Linked DNA regions of Sagittula sp. P11. The protein of the gene in region 2 interacts with the protein of the main gene of each other region in a pairwise test. Links are inferred from orthologs where the notes say so. Each region holds a gene or a part of one and is shown on either strand. Other genes may lie near its edges.

Region 1 (10,903 bases), 100 kb from region 2 along the record:
TGTACTGGTTGGCCTCCGCCGCGTCCAGCCGCGCGACCAGCGCGCCCAGCCCGTCGATCAGCCGGTCGAGGTTGGGCACGTCCAGCAGTTCCGGCCAGTCGCGGAAGAAGAACACCATGAAGTTGCTGCCCAGTTCCGTATCCGTCTCGGCCATGCCGTGAGCGGCCAGCGCACAGACCGCCTCGAACGCCCCCTTCACCACGCTTAGTGTCGCGTCCTCCACGCCAAAGACGATGGGCGCGATGGGCCGCCCCCAGCGGGCGCAAAAGAAGCTGCCGTCCGACCGGGTGAACAGGGCCGCGATGTCCTCGGGGGTGATGGTGTCGGTCTGGGTCATGGGCCCTCCGCCATGTCTCGGGGCGCGCGTGCGGCCACCGGGGCCGGCGCAACAGGATGTGGGGCGGGGTTACACGCCCCTCCCCTTGCGGGCAATCCCGGCGTTTTGTCTCACTTCCCGAACAGGTCGGGGGGTGTGTCCGGGCGCGGCGGGGCCATGCCGATGTGCTTCCACGCCGACTGCGTCAGCATCCGCCCGCGTGGCGTCCGCTGGATCAGGCCCTGTTGCAGCAGGTAGGGCTCCACCACTTCCTCCAGCGCGTCGCGGCTTTCCGACAGCGCGGCCGAGAGCGTCTCGATCCCCACCGGCCCGCCGCCATAGCTCTGCGCGATCAGCTGCAGGTAGCGCCGGTCCGCACCGTCCAGACCCAGCGCATCCACGCCCAGCCGAGTGAGCGAGGAATCCGCAAGCGCCTGCGTGACAACCCCGCCACCCTCGACCACGGCAAAGTCCACGACCCGGCGCAGCAGCCGCCCGGCGATCCGGGGCGTGCCCCTTGCGCGCCGCGCGATCTCCCGCGCGCCGGAGCCTTCGACCCGCACGCCCAGCTTGCGCGCGTTGCCAGCGACGATCGTCTCCAGCTCGTCGACCGTGTAGAAGTTCAGCCGCGTCGGGATGCCGAAGCGGTCGCGCAGCGGCGTCGTCAGAAGCCCCAGCCGCGTCGTGGCCCCCACCAGCGTGAAGGGCTGCAACTCGATCCGCACGGTGCGCGCCGCCGGCCCCTCGCCGATCACGAGGTCCAGCTCGTAGTCCTCCATCGCCGGATAGAGGACCTCCTCCACCGCCGCGCTCATGCGGTGGATCTCGTCGATGAACAGCACGTCCCGCGCTTCGAGGTTGGTCAGGATCGCCGCCAGATCGCCCGCCTTGGCCAGCACAGGACCGGAGGTCATGCGGAACCCCACCCCCAGTTCGCGCGCCATGATCTGCGCCAGCGTCGTCTTGCCCAGCCCCGGCGGGCCGTGGAACAGCGTGTGATCCATCGCTTCGCCGCGCGACCGGGCGCTTTCGATGAACACCCGGAGGTTCGCCCGGGCCTCCGCCTGGCCGACGAAATCCACCAGCATCTGCGGCCGGAGCGCGCGGTCGCGGTCCTCGGGCAGGGGCTCGGGCCGCATCGTCGGGTCAGGTTCCATGCCTCTTCCTTACCGGTCGGTCGGGCGCGCGACCCGCCTCACCCCTTGGGCGCCAACAGCTTCAGCGCCGCGCGGATCAGGCCCGCCGTGTCCAGCGCTCCGTCCTCTCCCGCGGCCTGCGCCACGGCGCCTGCCGCCTCGCCCGGTCCATACCCGAGGTTGCCGAGCGCGGAAAGCGCCTCTGCCTGGGCCGAGGCCACGGGTGCCGGGGCCGCTGCAGGGGCGCGCGGGGCGGTCTCGATCACCTCGTCGGGCGTATCCGACAGCGGCACCGAGGTCGCGCTCACGCCCATGGCCATGACCATCGGCGCCTTGTCCTTCAGCTCGTTCACCACGCGCTGCGCGGTCTTGGGACCGATGCCCTTCGCCGCCTTGATCGCGTTCCAGTCGCCAAGCGCCAGCGCCCGCGACACGCCATCCGCGCCAAGCGCGCCGAGGATCGCAAGCGACGCCTTGGCCCCCACGCCCTGCACCGACATCAGCAGGCGGAACCATTCCTTCTCCACCAGCGTCGGAAAGCCGAACAGCTGCAGCAGGTCCTCGCGCACCAGCAGGTCGGTATACAGCGCTGCGAACTCCCCGGCCCGGCCAAGCGACGCCAGCACCCGGTCGGTGCAATAGACGACATAGCCCACGCCGCGCACGTCGATCAGCACGTGGTCGTCGCCGCGATAGACGATCTGTCCGGCAATCCGCCCGATCATGCCCGCACCTTCATCCGCTGCACGCCGGAGTGATGCGCATGGCAGATCGCGATGGCCAGCGCATCCGCCGCGTCCGGGCCGACCGGCTGGCAACCGGGCAACTGCATCTTCACCATGTGCAGGATCTGGTTCTTGTCCGCATGACCCACGCCGACCACCGTCTTCTTGACCTGGTTCGGCGCGTACTCCCCGATGCTCAGCCCGAACTGCGCCGGCACCAGCAGCGCGACACCCCGCGCCTGGCCCAGCTTCAGCGTGCCCACCGCGTCCTTGTTGACGAATGTCTTCTCGATGGCGGCCTCGTCCGGTGCGTGCGTCTCGAAGACCCGCGTCAGCTGGCTGTGCAGCGACAACAGCCGCAGCGCCAGATCGGTCCCTTCCGAATCGCAAATGCCGTTGGCCACGTGCCGCAAGCGGCTGCCGTCGACCTCGATGACCCCCCATCCGAGGTGTCGCAACCCCGGATCAATGCCCAATACCCGCATCCTCGCCCACTTTTCTTGTTATGCGGCCACAGTTAGCACGAAACGCGAACAAACGCCAAGGTTAAAGCGGCGGAGCCCAAAAGCGACACCCCTTTATCCACAGGCGACATCGCGCGGCAGGCGGTGTCGGTTTGCGCCGGTTGCGGAGTGGAAAGCGACACGATTTCAGGCGGAATTTTGCCAGTTTTTATAGGCAGTTAACCGCGAATGCTGCCATGCAGAAAATGCAGATGTCCCATGCAATTTCCGCCCCTTGCTTGTGCGCTTCGCACATTTTACGTGCGCTTTGTAAACATGCACCCCCCCCATCATCCAGGAGATCGAGATGGCCGCATACGACACCACCCGCCACCACGCCGCCACGGGCTCCGCCGCCCGCATTGGCACCATGTTCACCACTGCCGTCGGCGCGTTCGCCGCATGGAATGACACCCGTCAGACCCGCAAGGCACTTGCATCGCTGACCGACCGCGAACTCGACGACATCGGCCTGCACCGCGGCGACATCGACGCCGTAGCCCGTCGCTACTAAGCGCATGGGGCGCTACAGAAAAAGGGCCGCGTCTGGCAAAGACGCGGCCCTTTTTACGTGAGCACAGCGAGAGATAGTCAGTCTTTACGAAACAAGCAGTGATCCGAGCTCGGCCAGTTTCGCGGTCAGCGGGTCGATCTGCATGAGCCACGCGCCGACCCGTTCAAAGATGGAGCCGCTGGCCAGGGTATCGACGTGGACCTGGTAATCCCCGCTGCCGAGGTACGTCAGGACCAGCGTCTTGAAGGCGATGAAGCCTGCCACCGCCGCCAGAATGACACGCAGTCCCACTCCGCCGGTCTTGCCGGCGGGCACCTGCACGTAATTCCCTGTCTTCTTGTCGAGCTTCGTCACATAGCCCCGCGCCAGGCGCTCGTGCTTGCGACGAAGGGCCTGTTCGCGACGTTTATAGCTGGAGAGCGCTTCTTCCATGGCAGCCTCTGAAATACCGGCCCCCACCGATTGGACACATTTTTAGCCAAGGAATGTGGCGAGAATTGGGCACTTGCCGCAGGTTTTACCCAAAAACGGCATGAACCCTCCTCATTTTTGCAGGAGCAGCGTGACCCAGTCACCGATCGTGGTGCGGTTCACCTCGGCGATTCCCTCTGCCGCGTAGGCCTCTGCGACCTCGTCGGCCTGACGCGTCAGGATGCCCGACAGGATCGCATAGCCGCCGTCGGCCAGATGCGCCTTCATCGACGGGGCAAGGTCGATCAGCGGCTGCTTGAGGATGTTCGCGAACACGAGGTCATAGGGCGCGCGTTCGTGCAGGACGTCGTTCTCGAAGCCCGCCGCCTCCACGCAGATGACCTTGCCCTCAAGCGCGTTGGCGCGCACGTTGGCCTCGGCCACCTCGACCGCAACCTCGTCGATGTCGGAGGCCACCACGGTCTCCGGCCAGATGCGCGCGGCACCCATGGCCAGAACCGCCGTGCCGCAACCGATGTCCGCGACGCTGCGGCCGACAAAGCCCTCGCCCGCCAGCCGGTCCAGCGCCTCAAGGCAGCCCTGCGTGGTGCCGTGGTGCCCGGTGCCGAAGGCCATCGCCGCTTCGATCAGCAGCGGCTCCGACCCTTCCGGGATCTTGTCCGCATCGTGGCTGCCGTAGACGAAGAACCGCCCCGCAACGACGGGCGTCAGTTCGCGGCGCACCTTGTCGACCCAGTCGGTGTCCGGCACTTCGGACACGACAAAGCCCTGCGCGTGGTAGGCCGCGGACAGAAGCGCAAGCTCCACTTCGTTCGGCGCTTCGATGAAGTAGCCGCCGATTTCCCACAGGCCCGATCCGTCCTCGATCTCGAAAACGCCGACGCCTGTCGGTTCCGGTTCGAGCTCTTCCATCGCCTCGCCCAACGCCTCGGCGCGGGTCTTGTCGTCGATCTTGGTGAAGGCGGTCCAGGTCGGCATCATCGGGTCTCCATCGGGTGCTTCCGCGCCTTACACCAGCCGGAGGGCACACGCCAGCATTGCCAGACTCGCGAAACTGCGCCACGCTCACGGCGTATTCTTTCGGAGTCCATTCTTATGAAAACCGTTCTCAAGGTCCTTGGCGGCCTCGTTCTTGTTGTCGCGCTGTTCGCCGGTGCCATGTTCTTCTTCACCTCCGGGTCGCGCGACATCGCCCGGCAGTTCGTCACGCTCAGCACCACCGGCGGCCACGCCGAGGCGCGCGCCCTCCTCCATCCCGGCCTTCAGGATCAGCTCAGCACCGACAAGATGGCCGAGATGTTCGCGGGCGCGAAAGCCTACGAGAAGGTCTCGTTCTCCAGCGTCTCGACCGGCACCGGCAAGCCGACCGTCCTCGAAGGCACGGCCACGACCGCCGACGGCTGCATGTCGGTCCTGAAGTTCGAGCTGCTGAACGAACAGATCGTCGGTTTCGACGTCTCGCCGCTCTGCCGCTGACGGATCACTCCGCCGGGGCGGGGGCCAATGCGCTGAACCGGGTCTCGTTCCCCGGCGCGGGGTGGCGCGGGATCAGCAGCGCCAGCCCCAGCGAGGTCATCGCCATGCAGGACGCCAGCCCGAACACCGCCCCCGGCGAGGTCAGCCAGAGGTAGCCCAGCAGCGCCGGCAGGAAGACCGCCGCGATGTGGTTGATGGTGAACGCTACCGCCGCCGTGGGCGCGATGTCGCCCGGGTCGGCAATCTTCTGGAAGTAGGTCTTCAGCGCCAGCGCCATGGCAAAGAACAGGTGGTCGACGACATACAGCACCGCCGCCAGCACCACGCCCCAGCCGAACCAGTAGATCCCGCCATACAGCGTGAACACCAGCGTCAGGCCGATGTACTCGAAGACCAGCGTGTTGCGTTCGCCGAACCTGAAGACGGCGCGCCCGAAGACCGGCCCGATCACCATGTTGGCGACAAGGTTGATGAGGTACAGCGCCGTCACCTCGTGCACGTCGAAGCCGAAACGCTCGACCATCATGAAGCCCGCGAAGACCACGAAGATCTGCCGCCGCGCGCCCGACATGAACTGCAGCGCGTAGTACAGCCAGTACCGCTTGCGCAGGATGAACTTCTTCACCTGCGGGTTCGGGCTCTCGAACTGCGGGAAGGCGATGGCGCAATAGATCACGATCACCAACGTCAGGCCGCCCGAGGCCATGAACACCGTGTCATAGCTGAGGCCAAGCCGGTCCCAGGTCAGCACGATCAGCCCGTAGGCCACCAGCGTCGCGCCCGATCCGGCAGCGATCAGCCAGCCCAGGATCTGCGGCGCGCGGTCCTTCCTCAGCCACTGAAGCTGCAGCGACTGGTTCACCGTCTCGTAGTAGTGGAAGCCGATGGACGACATCAGCGTAATGAACAGCAGCCCGCCCATCGTCGGGAACCACGCCGTGACCGCCGTGGCCACCGCCAGCAGCGCCAGCGACACCAGCGCCAGCACCTGTTCGCGCATTACGATGATCACGAGGATCACCCCGATGGCAAGGAAGCCGGGGATCTCGCGCACGGTGTGCAGCCAGCCGATGTCCGCCCCGTCGAACTGCGCCACCTCGATGACGAAGTTGTTGAGCAGCGCCGACCACGTCGCGAACGACAGTGGCATGGCAATCGACATCAGGAACAGCAGCGTGATGGGCCGGCGCCAGATCGGCAGCGAACGTGCCTCGGAGAGCGGAATAGGTGTCATGAGCATGCTTTACGCCCGGGCAAACACTTTGGCGAGTCCGCTTTTCGTGCGAAAACGCACAGCCCGGCGAAAAGATCACGCCACGGAGAAGCGGTACTCCACCTCGGCAAAGCGGTCGCGCGGGAAAACGTAGAGGAAGCGCAGCCCCTCAGACCCGGCCACCGTGCCATGCTCCACGTCCGACGGGATGTAGAGCGCAACGCCCGGCGCGATCTCATGTGCTACGCCATCGATGGTGACGATGCCGGTGCCCGACAGGCCGAAGTAGATTTCGGCCGGGGCATGGCGGTGCGGCAACAGCGTTCCCTGCGGGCCGAACTCCGCCACGCCCAGCACCATGGAGGAGGTCGCGGTCTTGTCGCCGTCGAACAGGGTCTTCCAGCGCACCGTGCCAAACGCCGGGTCCTCGCCGCCTTCCAGCGGCGCATGGTCGGCATTGGCCACCACCGGAAGCGCAGACATGGCCACGGCCGCCATCGTCGCGGCGGTCAGGTCGAACTGGACGGTCTCGTTCATCGCGGGCGCCTCCCGGCAAAGCGTGTCTCTGGATCCGCCCATTGCATTTCAGACACCTCCACCGCTGCCCGGAAAACGACGCGCATGTCGCACATGACGCTGTGACGGGCAAAAAACCGGCGCCGTGACCGGCCATTCATGCGGAAAATTGAATTTAATGATCTGCATCAAGTCACCTTTTCCGATTCTCCGGCAGAACCCCGGCCAGCGTCACACCGCAGGAGGGCCGCCCATGGACATCGTTCCGCTGATCGACCGGATCGGAGAATCCCCGACCGCCGCGCTCTTCGGGCTGGTGACCGGCGTGATATTCGGCATCGCGGCGCAACGCTCACGCTTCTGCCTGCGTGCCGCGACGGTCGAATTCGCCCGCGGCATGATGCAGGACAAGGTCGCGGTCTGGCTGCTGACCTTCTCCACGGCGCTTGTCTGGGTGCAGGGCGCGCAGCTACTGGGCCTGCTCGACACGACCGAGGCCCGCATGATGGCCGTCCCGGGAAGCTGGTCGGGCGCCATCGTCGGCGGGCTGATCTTCGGCGCCGGCATGGTGCTGGCGCGCGGCTGCTCGGGCCGCCTGCTGGTGCTGGCGGCCACGGGCAACCTGCGCTCCGTCGTGTCGGGGCTGATCTTCGCCGTCACCGCACAGATGAGCCTGACCGGCTGGCTCGCCCCGATCCGCGACCGCATCGCCGCACTCTGGATCACCACCGGCGGGCGCAACATGGACCTGCTGACCGCCCTGCACCTGCCGCGTGAGGCCGGGCTTGTGATCGGCCTCGCCATCGCGCTCGTCGCGCTGGAACTGAGCCGCCGCAACCGCATCGGGTTTTCGCGGCTGGTCTTCGCCTCCGGCGTGGGCTTTGCCGCGGCTGTGGGCTACGGGCTGACCTACATGCTGTCGCAATCCGCGTTCGAGCCGGTCCAGATCGAAAGCCTGACCTTCACCGGCCCCTCGGCCAACACGCTGATGTTCTTCCTCGACCGTACCTCTGTGCTCGAATTCGACGTGGGTCTGGTGCCGGGCGTCGTGCTGGGGTCGTTCCTGTCGGCCCTTCTGGCGAAGGAACTGAAGTTCCAGGGGTTCGAAGGCTCGACCCCCATGCGCAACGCCATGATCGGCGCGGTGATGATGGGCTTCGGCGGGATGCTGGCCGGCGGCTGCGCCATCGGCGCGGGCGTCTCCGGCGGCTCGATCTTTGCCGGAACCGCGTGGCTGGCGCTGTTCTGCATGTGGATCGGCGGGATGAGCATGGACGTCATCCTCGGCGGCCGCGGCCAGCCCGCGCACGTCTGACCCGCCGAAAAAGCTGCGGGCGACCCGAAGGCCGCCCGCGCAGTCTCAGTTCCGGATCCGCCAGCCGGTCCGGAAGATCAGCCAGATCACCGCCAGACACAGGAACAGGAACCCGCCGATCGCCAGCAGCGACAGGCCGATGGGCACATCCGCCGTGCCGAAGAACGACCAGCGGAAGCCCGAGATCAGGTAGACCACCGGGTTGAACAGCGTGATCTTCTGCCAGATCGGCGGCAGCATGGAGATCGAGTAGAACGACCCGCCAAGGAACACCAACGGCGTCACGACCAGCAGCGGCACAAGCTGAAGCTGTTCGAAGTTCTTCGCCCATATGCCGATGATGAAGCCGAACAGCGCGAAGCTCACGCAGGTCAGGATCATGAACACCAGCATCGCGAAGGGGTGCAGTATCGTCAGGTCCACGAACAGCGCCGATGTGGCAAGGATCACCACGCCGATGAACAGCGCCTTGGTGGCCGCCGCCCCGACATAGCCCGCCACCACCTCGAGGAAGTTCACCGGGGCGGACAGCAGTTCGTAGATCGTGCCGATGAACTTCGGGAAGTAGATCCCGAAGGACGCGTTCGACAGCGCCTGCGTCATCACCGACAGCATGATGAGACCCGGCACGATGAAGGCGCCGTAGGACACACCCTCCACCTCATCGATGCGCGACCCGATGGCCGCGCCGAACACCACGAAGTAGAGCGACGTGGAAATGACCGGAGAGATGAAGCTCTGGAACAGCGTGCGGAAGAACCGCGCCATCTCGAACCGGTAGATGGATGCGACTGCGCGGAAGTTCATGCCGCGTCCTCCTTCTGCTCGTCTTGCACGAGGCCGACGAAGATGTCTTCGAGCGAGTTCTGCGCGGTCGCCACGTCGCGCACCACCAGCCCCTCCGAGGATATGGCAGACATGAGCCGCCCGATGCCCGTCCGCTCGGCGTTGGAATCGTACTGGTAATCCAGGCGCGTGCCGTCCTCCGCCAGCGTCAGGCCGAAGTCCGACAGCGCCGGGGGAATGGCCGACAGCGGCTCGCCCAGTTCGATGCGCAGCTCCTTCTGGCCCATGCGGACCATCAGCGCGTCCTTGTCCTCCACCAGCAGGATGCGGCCCTTGTTGATGACGCCCACGCGGTCGGCGATGGCCTCCGCCTCCTCGATGTAGTGAGTGGTCAGGATGATGGTGACGCCCTGCCGCTTGAGGTCGGCCACCACCTCCCACATGTCGCGCCGCAGTTCCACGTCGACACCGGCGGTCGGCTCGTCGAGGAACAGCACGCGCGGTTCGTGGCTCAGCGCCTTGGCGATCAGCACCCGGCGCTTCATGCCGCCCGACAGTTCCTTCACCGCCGAGTCGCGCTTGTCCCAGAGCGACAGCTTCCTGAGGATGTCCTCGAGCAGCGCCTCGTCGTGTTTCAGCCCGAACAGCCCGCGCGAGAAGCGCACGGTGTTGATGACCTTCTCGAACGGTTCGAGGTTGATCTCCTGCGGCACCAGCCCCACGAGGCTCCGCGCCGCGCGGTATTCGGTGACCACGTCGTGCCCGCCGATGCGGATCGTGCCCTCGGTCGGAATGGTGATGCCGCAGATGGCCGAGATCAGGGTGGTCTTGCCTGCCCCGTTCGGCCCGAGCAGCGCGAGGATCTCGCCTTCCTCGATGGTCAGGTCGACCCCTTTCAGGGCCTCGAACCCGCCCTCATAGCGCTTCTTCACGCCGTCAATTTCTACCATGGCCATGGTCAGAGCCCCTCCGTTTACGCAAGCGGAACCTAAACTCGCCGGTTCGGATTGCAATTGTGCAAACGCGCATACTGCCTATTCATGTCGCTTTCTGACAGGACGGGGGCAGCCCCCTGCCGTATGGGCAGGGCATGAAGGACCGCCTCGACAACCCCGCCCTCGGAATAGTGCTCATCTGCCTCGGCGTACTGGCGATCTCGGTAAATGACTTGCTCATCAAGTGGTTGTCGGGCGGATACCCGCTGCACCAGATGGTCTTCACCCGCTCCGCCATCGGGCTTTGCTTCACCTTCGGCTTCGTGTTCTGGGAAGGCGGGCTCGGGCTCCTCCGCAGCAGGACGCCGGGCATCCACGCCCTGCGCGGCTTCCTCGTGGTCGTGGCGAACATGACCTTCTACGCCGCGGTGGCCGTGCTGCCACTGGGCCAGGCGACCGCGCTCTTCTTCGTGGCGCCGCTGTTCATCACTCTCCTGTCGATCCCGATTCTCGGGGAAAAGGTCGGGCCGCTCCGGCTCGGCGCGGTAATCGTCGGATTCCTCGGCGTGCTGGTGATGCAGCAGCCGTGGAACACCGATGCACAGGTCTCGCGGATCGTGATGCTCCTGCCGGTGGCGGCCGCGCTGTTCTATGCGCTGATGCAGGTCCTGACCCGCAAGCTGGGCGCGACGACGGCGGCCTCCGCCATGGCGGTCTACACGCAGGGCGCCTTCCTGCTGGTCTCCACCGCGTTTTTCCTGATCGCGGGGAACGGGCGGTTTGCGGAGGGCGTCAGCAACGAAAGCCTGATCTTCCTCCTGCGCGCATGGACATGGCCCACGCCCGAGGACTGGCCGGTGTTCATCGGCCTTGGCCTGTGTTCGGGCGTGGTGGGATACTGCCTCAGCTCGGCCTACCGGCTGGCCGACGCGGCGATCATCGCGCCCTTCGAATACATCGGCCTGCCGATGGCGATCTTCTGGGGCTGGACGATCTTCGGCGAATGGCCGGAAATCGCCACGTGGATCGGCTGCGC
Region 2 (10,984 bases):
CGCGGAAAACGCATGCAGACGGGGGGCTTGCCAAGACGGGCGAAGGGGGTGCCTGTTGTCCGGATGTTCTGGGGAAGACCGGATATGGGGGCTGGGGTCAGATATTCAACTGTCGTGCGCGCCCCCTGCCTCCGAAACACCTGCGACACGGGTTCGAATCGCTCGAGCCCGTGGGAGACTTCCGAATATTCGGTAAAGCGCATGCGCGCAACCCCCCTTGACCGGGGCGCGCGGTTTTATGCACTTGGAGCAGAATGACAAAAAGCGCCGGTTCCGTCAAGGAGTCATGGAAAAACAACGCTATTCCGCGGCTGGCGTGCCGCTGCCGTGCCAACTCCGCCCGAACGCACAGCAAACCCTTCACGGATCCTCAAGAAGCCGGCACGCCCTTAATCATTTCTTAACCTTCCGGCAATTAGACATGCGAACTCCGTGCGTTGCGTGGTGGGCCCATGATATACAGACTCCTGGACCGCCTGTTTCCACGGTCCTTCACGCGAAAGATCCTGTTCGTCGCCTTCATCGGAACGCACATCCCGCTTCTCGCCTTCACGGTCTTCGTCCTGCTCGGCGACAGCCCCTGGTCCGGCGACAAGACGGGTGCGCTTCTGCTGATCCTCGGGGCGACGGTCGCCGGCACCGGCCTGACGCTGGTCCTGCTGCGGCGACTGCTCGCCCCGGTCTACGAGGTGACGCGCGCGCTGGCCGCCTTCGAGGAGCGGCGCGAATTCGCGCCCCTGCCCGACCGTCACCGCGACGAGGTGGGCTTTCTCATGGTCGCCACCAACCGGGTCCTGACGGAGGCGCAGCAGCGCATCCACCGCTACCGCTCGGAGGCAGAGACCGATCCCCTGACGACGCTCCTCAACCGGCGCGGGCTGATGCGCGCGCTCGAAGGGGTGGAACAGGGGTCGATCCTCGTGCTCGACATCGACGACTTCAAGGCGATCAACGACACCCACGGCCACCCCATCGGCGACGCGGTCCTGCAGGCCGTCGCCCGGCGCATCACCACGGCGGTGCGGGAAAAGGACATCGTCGCGCGCCTCGGCGGAGAGGAGTTCGTCGTCGTCATCAACGACCCGCGCACCGATCCGGAGGACGTGGCCGACCGTTTGCTGACCTCCATCGGCAGCACGCCTGTCGCGGGCATCGCCGTGACCGCCTCCATCGGAGTGGCCGACTATCGGGGCGACGCGCAGCAGGCGCTCATCAATGCCGATATGCGCACCTATGCCGCCAAGCGGCAGGGCAAGAACCGCTACTGCATCGGCACCTGATCCGGCCCGGCAGGGCACCCCGCAAAAAAACAAGCGCCCCCGGATGGGAGCGCTTGCCGTAAACCAGTCGTGAGACGGGAATTACTTGATCTCGACTTCGGCGCCTGCCTCTTCGAGCTTCTTCTTGAGTTCTTCGGCTTCGTCCTTGGAAACGCCTTCCTTGACGGCCTTGCCACCGGCTTCCACCAGTTCCTTGGCTTCTTTCAGGCCCAGGCCGGTGATGCCGCGGACTTCCTTGATCACGTTGATCTTCTTGTCGCCAGCGGACTTGAGGATCACGTCGAACTCGGTCTTTTCTTCTTCGGCTGCCGCGCCTGCGTCGCCTGCCGGGCCAGCCATCATGACTGCGCCGCCGGCGGCCGGCTCGATGCCGTACTCATCCTTGAGGATGGTCTTCAGTTCTTGTGCTTCGAGCAGGGTCAGGTTGACGATTTGCTCAGCAAGTGCTTTGAGATCTGCCATTTTGAGACTCTTTCAGATTTAGATATGGGTTCCAACGTCAGGGAGCATTCCCTACGCAGGTCGAAAGGTTGCTTACGCCGCCTCGCCCTTTTCCTCGATGGTGGTGAGGATGGAGGCGATGTTCGATGCAGGTGCGCCAATGGCGCCGGCGATGTTCGATGCGGGTGCGCCGATGCAGCCGACGATGGAAGCAATAAGCTCATCGCGCGACGGCATTTTCGACACGGCCTCGACACCGGCACGGTCCAGCGTGGTGCCACCCATGGCGCCACCAAGGATCTCAATCTTCTTGTTATCCTTGGCGAAGTCTTCGATGACCTTGGCCGCTGCGACCGGGTCCTCGGAGAAGGTAAGCACCGTCATGCCGTCCAGATACTTGGCGATCCCCTCGGCGGGGGTGCCCTGGACAGCAATCTTGGCGAGCTTGTTCTTGGCGACACGGACCGTTGCTTCACCAGCGCGAGCGCGGTTACGCAGATCCGTCATCTCTGCAACCGTGAGACCCTCGTAGTGGGCAACCACCACGACGCCAGAGCTTTCGAAGATCTGGCCGAGTTCCTCGACCAATTTCTCTTTCTGGGCTCTATCCACAGTTTCACTCCAGTTGTTGGAGGGCGGACCCTCCGGCTCTCAGTCGACCGGGTGTCCCCGATCACAAAGTCCGAATGAGGGTCGACGCATCCTGTGGGCCCGACGCAGAAGCGCGGGGCTGAAAAGATGTCTCTTCCCGTCTCAGGCAGGAATTACCGGGGCCATTTCAGGAAATGGAACCAACCCACCGTCTCGGACGAATTGCGGCGCCGAATACGAATCGCATCCGGCACCGCGAGGCCTGCATTAGCACCGGCCATTATTTCTTGCAATCATTCAATCAAATCCCGCCGCGCATCCGTTCGCGCAAGGCGACACTAAATTCCGCCGGGTCCTTTATCCCGTAGAGCTCCCGCACCAGCGGAGAGATCAAGGCCCGTTCCTGCGTCGCCTCGAACCCGCCCATGTCCGCCAGCATTCCCTGCTCGTACAGAAAATCGTCGGCGTAGCCGGTCAGCACCCATGACTTGTCGAAGGGCACCACCCCGCGCTTTGTCCGGTTCACCGCCCGGGCCAGCACGTTGGTGCAGTTGGAAAACAGCGTGTTGTACCAGCGCGGCTCCGTCACCAGTTCCTCGCTCTCGCGCAGCATCGCCTTTAGCACGGCGCGCTGCTGCTCGATGGGGATCGACAGCGGGTAGAGGTACAGCTGATCGCCCGCCCAGAACTCCGAATTGCCGAACATGTCGCGCTCGGTCGTCCAGACAAAGAAGTACTCGAAGACCGGCAGCACGGCGGCCAGCGGCGCGTTGTAGCTCTCGCCCTCTTCGCGCCGCGCCTCGACGGAGGCGACATAGGTCTTCCCGTCGCGAAAGCGGAAGGACAGCATGGTGTGGGCGATGGCCTCGCTGCCGGTGAACGGCTCGACCACGAAATAGGCCTGCTCCAGCTCCTCGGGGACGAGGGTCGCGTTGATCCAGGCCTCGCGCGCGACGCTGCCGTCGGGGGCGTAATCCCAGTTGCGGATATTGCGGATCACCGCCGCCTCCTCTCCGGCAGAGACCAGCGGCAGACGGCTGTGATCGGCGCGCCAGTCGCGGTCGTGCGACGGCAGCAGAACCACCCACGGCAGGTAGAGGACCACGGCGATTGCGGCCACGGCGATGGCGAAAACCTTGAGAACGCGCTTCATGCCGCCGTCTTACCGCGCCGCCGGGAAACGGCAAAGGCGGGATACCCTGACCCTGCCCGCCCCCTCCTGACAGCCCCTTCGGACAGTCCCAAAGAAAAAGGGCGCCCCGGCGGGACGCCCTCCTTCAATTCCTGGAGCGGTCGGCTCAGTTGCCGGTCGCGTTCGACACGTCGACGGTGACGCCCGGGCCCATGGAGGAAGACAGCGAGATCTTCTTCATGTAGGTGCCCTTCGCGCCCGTCGGCTTGGCCGCGGACACGGCGTTCACGAACGCGCGGATGTTCTCGGCCAGCTTGGCCTCGTCGAAGGAAACCTTGCCGACACCTGCGTGCACGACACCGGCCTTCTCCGCCTTGAACTGGACCTGACCGCCCTTGGCTGCCTCGACGGCTTCCTTGACGTCCATGGTCACGGTGCCGACCTTCGGGTTCGGCATCAGGTTCCGCGGGCCGAGGATCTTGCCCAGACGACCGACGATCGGCATCATGTCCGGCGTCGCGATGCAACGGTCGAACTCGATGGTGCCGCCCTGGATGGTTTCCATCAGGTCTTCGGCGCCGACGATGTCCGCACCGGCTTCCTTCGCCTCGTCAGCCTTCGGGCCACGTGCAAAGACTGCCACGCGGACGGTCTTGCCGGTGCCGTTCGGCAGGCCGACCACGCCGCGGACCATCTGGTCGGCGTGACGCGGGTCGACACCGAGGTTCATCGCGATTTCCACGGTCTCGTCGAACTTCGCATTGGAGTTCGACTTGATCAGGGAAACGGCTTCCTCGACGGTGATGTTTTCCTTGCCTTCGAAGGCTTCGCGGGCTGCACGGGTGCGCTTACCAAGTTTTGCCATGACGATTACCCTTTCACCTCGATGCCCATCGACCGGGCGGAGCCCAGGATGATCTGCATTGCCGCTTCGACGTCGTTCGCCGAAAGGTCCTTCATCTTGGCTTCGGCGATCTCGCGGACCTGCGCCACGGTGACGTGTGCGATGGTCTCACGGCCCGGCTTCTCGGCACCGCGGGGGCGGTTACGCTTGCCCACGGGCTTCAGACCGGCGGCCTTCTTCAGGTAGTAAGACGCGGGGGGCGTCTTGATGTCCATCGTGAAGGACTTGTCCTGGTAGTAGGTGATCACGGTCGGGCACGGCGCGCCGGGCTCCATTTCCTGCGTCTTGGCGTTGAACGCCTTGCAGAATTCCATGATGTTGATGCCGCGCTGACCCAGCGCCGGACCGACCGGCGGGGAGGGGTTGGCCTTGCCTGCAGGGATCTGCAGCTTCATCTTGCCGGCGAGCTTCTTTGCCATCGGCTTTCTCCTTTTCCATCTCCCCCGCGACGCGTCGAAGGGGCTTCTTGTGGCGTGGTCAGGTCCGGATCTCGCGTGACCCTCGCCTCCCACGGTGGATTGCGCGCAACCTGACGGTTCCGCAGCAACAGGGGCGCCGCATATAACCTCGGCGGCGGTTTGGCAAGTGATTCCGAAGGGCGGCCTGCCGTCGCGCGCTATTCTGCGGCAGGACGGGCCAGCAGCGGTGCACCGTCCCGCTCCATCTCGGCAAAGACCCAGTCCCGGAAGCTCCGGATCATCGGATCGTCGGCCCGCGCCTCCGGATAGGCGACAGAGTAGATCGTGACCGGCAGCGTCACCGTGTCGAACAGCCGCTCCAGCCGTCCCGCCTCCAGCGTTCCGCGCACCATCATGTCATAGGCCAGCGCCACGCCCTGCCCCTGTTCCGCCGCCGTCGTTGCCAGTTCGCAGTTCGGAAAGACCGGCCCGCGCGGCAGGGCGCGCGGCGCCACCCCCGCCGCGTCGAACCATTCGTCCCAGGCGTCCAGGACCTCGTCGTGCATCAGCCGCAGCCGCAGCAGGTCGGACGGCACCCGCACATCTTCCCGCTCCCGCAGCGCGGGCGAGATCACCGGGTAGCGGGCAGAGGTCATGAACGGCTCGGTGACGACGCCGGGCACGGGATCGTCAGCCCACTGGATCACAAGGTCGCTGTCGTTCGCGGCGAAATCGGTCGAGGGCGCCCCGACCGACACCCGCAGCCGCACGCGGTCGCCGAATCCCAGCCGGTCCAGCCGGGGCACCAGCCATCGCGCCGCAAAGCCCGGCGTGCAGAGGACACGGAACGGCCGCGCGCCCGCCTCCTTCACCGAACGGGTGGAGTCCTCGAAGGCATCCAGCAGCCCGGTCATCTTCCCGGCATAGCCGCGCCCGGTCAGCGTCAGGGAGATCCGGCCGCCCGTGCGCTCGAACAGCGCGGTGTCGAGGAACGCCTCAAGCGCCTTGATCTGGTGACTGACGGCAGAGGGGGTCAGGCACAGCTCCTCTGCGGCGGCCTTGAAGCTGAGATGCCGGGCCGCGGCCTCGAAGGCCCGCACGGCCGCGAACGGAGGGAATTTGCGCCCCATGGCTGAATTCCTTTCAACGGCTGGTGAAAATTGGTCTTTTGCGCCGGTGACGGGCCGATCGTAGCATCTTCTCACCAACTCTCAAAATTCGAACGAGGCCGGACATGAGCCCCTTTCACCGCTTCGGCGCGCCGCTCGGCTGCGCCCTGATGACACTCGTCTGCATGGCACCCGCCACCGTCGCCGCCGACGCAGACCCGCTGGCCTGGCGCGACGCCCCCACCATCGGGGCGCTCGTCTCGCACCTCGACGACTGGCTGGACACCCATTCCGACCTGCCCCGGCGCGACGGGCCGCCCCTTGTCCGGTGGATCGGCGCGGCCCGCGCGGCCAGCCTGCACACCGCGCGTCACGCATCCCAGGAAGGCATGGCGCGCGGCATGTACGACCCCGAGGCCGACACCATCTTCCTCGTGCGCCCGTGGGACATGAAAAACCCCTACGACGTGGGCGTGCTCCTGCACGAACTGACGCATTACCGGCAGGAAGAGGCGGGCCACTGGTACTGCGCGGGCGCGCAGGAACTGCCCGCCTACCGCCTGCAGGAAGAGTGGCTGGCGGACCTCGGCCTCGAAGCGGACATCAACTGGATCGCCGTCGTGCTGGAGGCAGGCTGCACACGCCGCGACATCCACCCCGACTGACCGGCCCCGCCCGCAGCAAAGGAAAAGGCCCGCGCGGATGCACGGGCCCGAAGGATCTGCCAGAAGATATGCGCCGTCGCTAATGACCGGCGGCGCGAAGGGCTCAGCCCTGCTTCGACACCTGGGTGAAGTCCAGCTCCACCGGGGTCTCGCGGCCGAAGATCGACACCGACACCGACAGGCGCTGGTTGTCCTCGTCGACGCCCTCGACCATGCCGTCGAAGCCCTCGAACGGACCGTCGTTGACCTTGACCCGCTCGCCGATCTCGAAATGGATGAGCGTCCGGGGCGCCTCGTCGCTTTCCTGCACGCGGCCGAGGATCGCCTCCACCTCCGCATCGCGCATCGGCATCGGACGGCCCTGCGGACCGAGGAAGCCGGTCACCCGGTTGATGTTGGAAATCAGGTGATAGCCGCGGTCCGACATCTCCATGTGAACCAGCACGTAGCCGGGCATGAAGCGACGCTCGGTCGTCACCTTCTTGCCGCGCCGCACCTCGATGACTTCTTCGGTCGGGACCATGACCTCGTCGATCTGGTCCTGAAGCCCCTGCTCCTCAACCGATGTCCTGATCTGCTCGGCGATCTTCTTCTCGAAGTTCGAGAGAACGCTCACCGAATACCACCGCTTTGCCATGTCGACCTCGATCATTCCGCCCCCGAACGGGGCGCCTTCCGGAAATGAAACGGCGCGCGAGCCTTTATAGCCGCGCGCCGGAAACTGGACCCGTCCGTTACACCGTCCGAAACCGGATGGCAAGGGCCGGAGCGCCCCTGCGCCCGACTTCAGCTGCCGCCGAAGTAGGTCAGGATACCCGTCAGACCGGACCGGATCGCCAGGTCCACCAGCGCAAAGAAGACCGCCGTCAGCGCCGCCATGATGAAGACCATGATGCTGGTCAGCGTGACTTCGCGCCGGGTCGGCCAGACGATCTTGGCCACTTCTGCGCGGACCTGCTGGATGAACGTGATCGGGTTGGTCGTCGCCATGCGTGAATGTCCCGTGTGCTGCGGTTTCGTGGGCATGTACGCGCAGGGGCCGGCAAAAGCAAGGCGTGAGCCGCTCCCGGATGCGTGAATGAATCGAATGAACCTTTTCGGCTCGGGGAGGTTTACCCCCCAGAGCGCCACGGCAAACACGCCGCCGACGCAGCAGAAACCTAAAAGGATCTGACATGAAACGTATTCTGACCGCAACCGCCCTTATTTCCGTGATCGCAACCGGCGCAATGGCCCAGAGCGAGAGCAGCTTCAACGCAAACGAGATCAACACCTTCATTCCCGAGGTGAACGTCGAGATGCTGCCCGACGCCCAGGTCGCTTCCCTGATGGCCACCATCAACGGCGAAGGCAACGAAGAGACGAAAGAGCGCCAGATGCGCGCCTACCTGGGCGAGTTCAAGACGAACAACCCCGAGCTGGAAATCACCCTCTACCCCGAAGGTCTGACCGACGCCGAGATCGAGGCGATGATGACCTACGCACCGGGCGTCGACATCTACTCGATCACCGACGAGCAGTTCGCAGAGCTGCGCGCCGTCCTGGCGACCAACGACGAAGAGGCGATCAAGACCTACATCGACACTCTCGAAATGTGATCCAGGTCACAGTTCTACCCGGAAGGGGGCCGCTTTCAGCGGCCCCTTTCTCGTGCCCGCTCACACCCGGTCACGGCATCGTAAGAATTTGAAAAATAATCGAATTTTCTTGGAACGATCATTGGGGAAGGCGGTTGTTCTTGTGCAAGGCAGGTGCAGAACAGCACGGCCAAAGAGGTGCACTGCACCGCCCACGAAGATGAAAAGGAGACATCCTTATGAAACGTTTTCTGACCGCAACCGCACTCGTGTCCGTCATTGCAACCGGCGCCGTGGCGCAAACCAGCTTTGACGAGAACACCATTTCCACGTTCCTTCCGAACGTGAACGTCGAGGCGCTGAGCGACGAGCAGGTCAACACCCTGATCGGCATCGCCAACGGCCCGGGCAACGAGAACGAGAAGTCCCGCCAGATGGAAGCCTACCTGGGCGAGTTCCAGTCCGACAACCCGCCGGCCGTGGCCGTCGACGAGCCGCTGCCCGAAGTGGCTGAAGCCGACGAAATCGACGACATGAACGACGAAGGCACGTTCAACGTGAACCAGATCGAAGCGTACATCCCCGAGCTGGACGCATCGACCCTGACCGAACAGCAGACCGCCGCCCTGATCTCGATCATGAACGGCGACGGCAACGAGAACGAGAAGAAGCGCGAAATGCGCGCTTACCTCGGCATCGAATAATCCAGGTTCCTGTTAGCAAGTACGGGGCTGCCTTCGGGCGGCCCCTTTTTCGTGCGCACACGAAACCTCCGCTGCAACGGCAGCACTGGCATGACATCGATGTCCGGAGGAATGGCAGGGGCAGCAGGGTTCGAACCCGCGACCTACGGTTTTGGAGACCGTCGCTCTACCAGCTGAGCTATACCCCTTCAGGCCGTGCCGTCAGGTACACGGGCCAGCGGGTGAAATCAAGACGTCTTTGTCAGGGAATTTGCGCCGCCTTCCAACGCGATCCGCGGGCAGCGCCCGGCCCGCCGGTCTGCACCGGCACCACCCGCCGACACCCCCCGCGCAACAGCCCGCCCTGCCCGCAGCCTTGATCGGCCCGCACGCCCGCGACGGCCAGGAGCCGCGCGCCGCGAACAGTCGCCCCCCGGCACGAAGCGCCGCCCTGCCCCGGGCCGAACCGCCCCCGTCCGACCCGCAGGATTCGCCCCGGACCGCGCTGGAATCTCATGCCCCCGGGGGTCCGCCCAGCCCCGAAAAGGGCGCCGCAAGGGGCGGAATCCGATTTTTCATTCCCGCACACGAACTGTGCACAGCACGAATTTCCCCTTTCCGAGGCCCCGCGCGCGGCCGCGCCGGGAACCCCCTTGAAACCGCCGGAACGCCCGATTGTCCAAGCGGGCTTGAGCCGCACCAAAAGCCTCACTTCATGCACAAAGACCCGTTTGGCCGTCGCCGATTTCAAGCACACGTTTTCGCGAGCAATCCGAGATTTCTTCGTGATTTCAATGTCTCAGACGGCAAGCCTACTTGTTCGGTGTCGGAAGCAAACACCGACGCAAACAAGACCGGCGGCACCGATGCCGCCACCTCAAACTGGAGAAATGAAATGAAAACGCTTATCGCATCCACCCTCGCCGCAACCGTTCTTCTGACCGGCGTTGCCTCCGCTGCTCCGGCCCCGCGCCTGTCGTCCGAGGCATTCATCCTGCTGCCGAACGCCGACTACTCGAACCTGACCGACACCCAGGTTCACCAGATCAACGCAGTCGTGCACTCCGGCGGTGACTCGAACGAACTGCGCAACGGCATCCGTGCAGTTCTGAAGTGATCTGCCACAAGGTATCGCGCGGGCCCGCACTCCCAGCCTGCGCGATACCGAAGTTGCCAATGCCGCGCCCCCACGGGGGTGCGGCCAATACGTTTCCGGGGGTCCGCGCCCCGATCCCCCTCAGATCCAGCGCATCCGCCGCAGGACCACAAGCTGCAGGGCACCGATGACGCAGAGCGCGCCGGTGAACACCCAGAAGGCCAAGGGCCACTCTGCCCCCGGCATTCCCGCCAGATTGATCCCGAAAAGACCCGTCAGGAACCCCAGCGGCAAAAACACCGCCGAGAGGATCGACAGCAGGTAGAGGTTGCGGTTCAGGCGTTCGTCCCGCGCGCTCTGCATCTCGTCCCGCACCAGCGCCATCCGGTCGCGCAGCGCGTCGGCGTCCTCCACCACCCGCTCCAGCGCGTCCAGCTCCTCTGCCAGTTGCCGCAGGTCGTCGCCCTCCACCCAGTCGGGATGGACCGCCTGCAGCGTCCGCATCGCGTCGCGCTGGGGCTGCAGGTAGCGGCGCAGGATGATCGCGGTGCGCCGCAGGTCCACCAGCCGGCCGGCCATCTCGGGCCGGACCTCCTCCAGCACTTCTTCCTCAAGGTCGTCGGCCTTGTCGTCGACCTCGCGCCAGAACGCCTCGATCCGGTAGGTCAGGCGCTCCGTCAGCATCACCAGGAACTCCGCCGCGTCCTTCGGCCCGCCGCCACGCTCAAGGCTCTCGGCGATGTCCTCGATCGCCTTCACCTTCCGCATCGACAGCGACACGATCCGGTGCGGGTCTATCCACAACCTGACCGAGACCATGTCCTCCGGCGCCTCGCCCTCGATGGTGTTGACGCCGCGCAGGATGACGATCAGCCCGTTGCCCACCGGCGTGACACGCGGGCGGGTCTCCTCGGCCACCAGCGCATCGATGATCGTCGGATCGAGATAGGACAGGTTCCCGACGATCCACGACGGCGTGTCGGCGTGCTGGGCGCGCAGATGCACCCAGGCCAGCGTGTCGTGGCGCAGGAGTTCCGGCACTTCGGCAGGTTCGAGGCGGCGGCCCGCATCGGGACCGTCAAGGGCAAAGGCGCGCAGGATCATGTCC

What was found.
Region 1: the proteins of rplK (region 2) and CDO87_RS08590 interact in binary tests that used the Escherichia coli proteins (3 or more experiments, as listed by UniProt). The link is inferred for Sagittula sp. P11 from one-to-one orthologs.

What each region holds. Positions count from the first base shown.
Region 1 is NZ_CP021913.1:1,755,150-1,766,052, forward strand. What follows is about bases 2,673-5,454. They hold CDO87_RS08590 (50S ribosomal protein L11 methyltransferase), read right to left. Parts: upstream 4,608-5,454; coding sequence 3,738-4,607; downstream 2,673-3,737. Other genes in these bases: CDO87_RS08580 (DUF1127 domain-containing protein), read left to right, coding at 2,988-3,194; CDO87_RS08585 (hypothetical protein), read right to left, coding at 3,279-3,626; CDO87_RS08595 (hypothetical protein), read left to right, coding at 4,722-5,102; CDO87_RS08600 (MFS transporter), read right to left, coding at 5,107-5,454. Also shown: CDO87_RS08560 (hypothetical protein), read right to left, coding at 1-337; Holliday junction branch migration DNA helicase RuvB, read right to left, coding at 448-1,473; Holliday junction branch migration protein RuvA, read right to left, coding at 1,512-2,177; crossover junction endodeoxyribonuclease RuvC, read right to left, coding at 2,174-2,662; more of CDO87_RS08600, read right to left, coding at 5,455-6,342; CDO87_RS08605 (cupin domain-containing protein), read right to left, coding at 6,412-6,852; CDO87_RS08610 (YeeE/YedE family protein), read left to right, coding at 7,085-8,146; CDO87_RS08615 (ABC transporter permease), read right to left, coding at 8,192-8,953; CDO87_RS08620 (ABC transporter ATP-binding protein), read right to left, coding at 8,950-9,888; CDO87_RS08625 (DMT family transporter), read left to right, coding at 10,023-10,903. UniProt on the Escherichia coli protein: Methylates ribosomal protein L11.
Region 2 is NZ_CP021913.1:1,654,680-1,665,663, forward strand. What follows is about bases 3,042-5,904. They hold rplK (50S ribosomal protein L11), read right to left. Parts: upstream 4,768-5,904; coding sequence 4,315-4,767; downstream 3,042-4,314. Other genes in these bases: CDO87_RS08105 (DUF4105 domain-containing protein), read right to left, coding at 3,042-3,465; rplA (50S ribosomal protein L1), read right to left, coding at 3,611-4,309; CDO87_RS08120 (LysR substrate-binding domain-containing protein), read right to left, coding at 4,965-5,876. In the rest of the region: CDO87_RS08090 (GGDEF domain-containing protein), read left to right, coding at 453-1,280; rplL (50S ribosomal protein L7/L12), read right to left, coding at 1,362-1,742; rplJ (50S ribosomal protein L10), read right to left, coding at 1,815-2,333; more of CDO87_RS08105, read right to left, coding at 2,614-3,041; CDO87_RS08125 (DUF6647 family protein), read left to right, coding at 5,981-6,520; transcription termination/antitermination protein NusG, read right to left, coding at 6,624-7,157; preprotein translocase subunit SecE, read right to left, coding at 7,307-7,510; CDO87_RS08140 (hypothetical protein), read left to right, coding at 7,696-8,118; CDO87_RS08145 (hypothetical protein), read left to right, coding at 8,337-8,801; CDO87_RS26690 (hypothetical protein), read left to right, coding at 9,496-9,897; CDO87_RS08160 (zinc transporter ZntB), read right to left, coding at 10,018-10,984. UniProt on the Escherichia coli protein: Forms part of the ribosomal stalk which helps the ribosome interact with GTP-bound translation factors.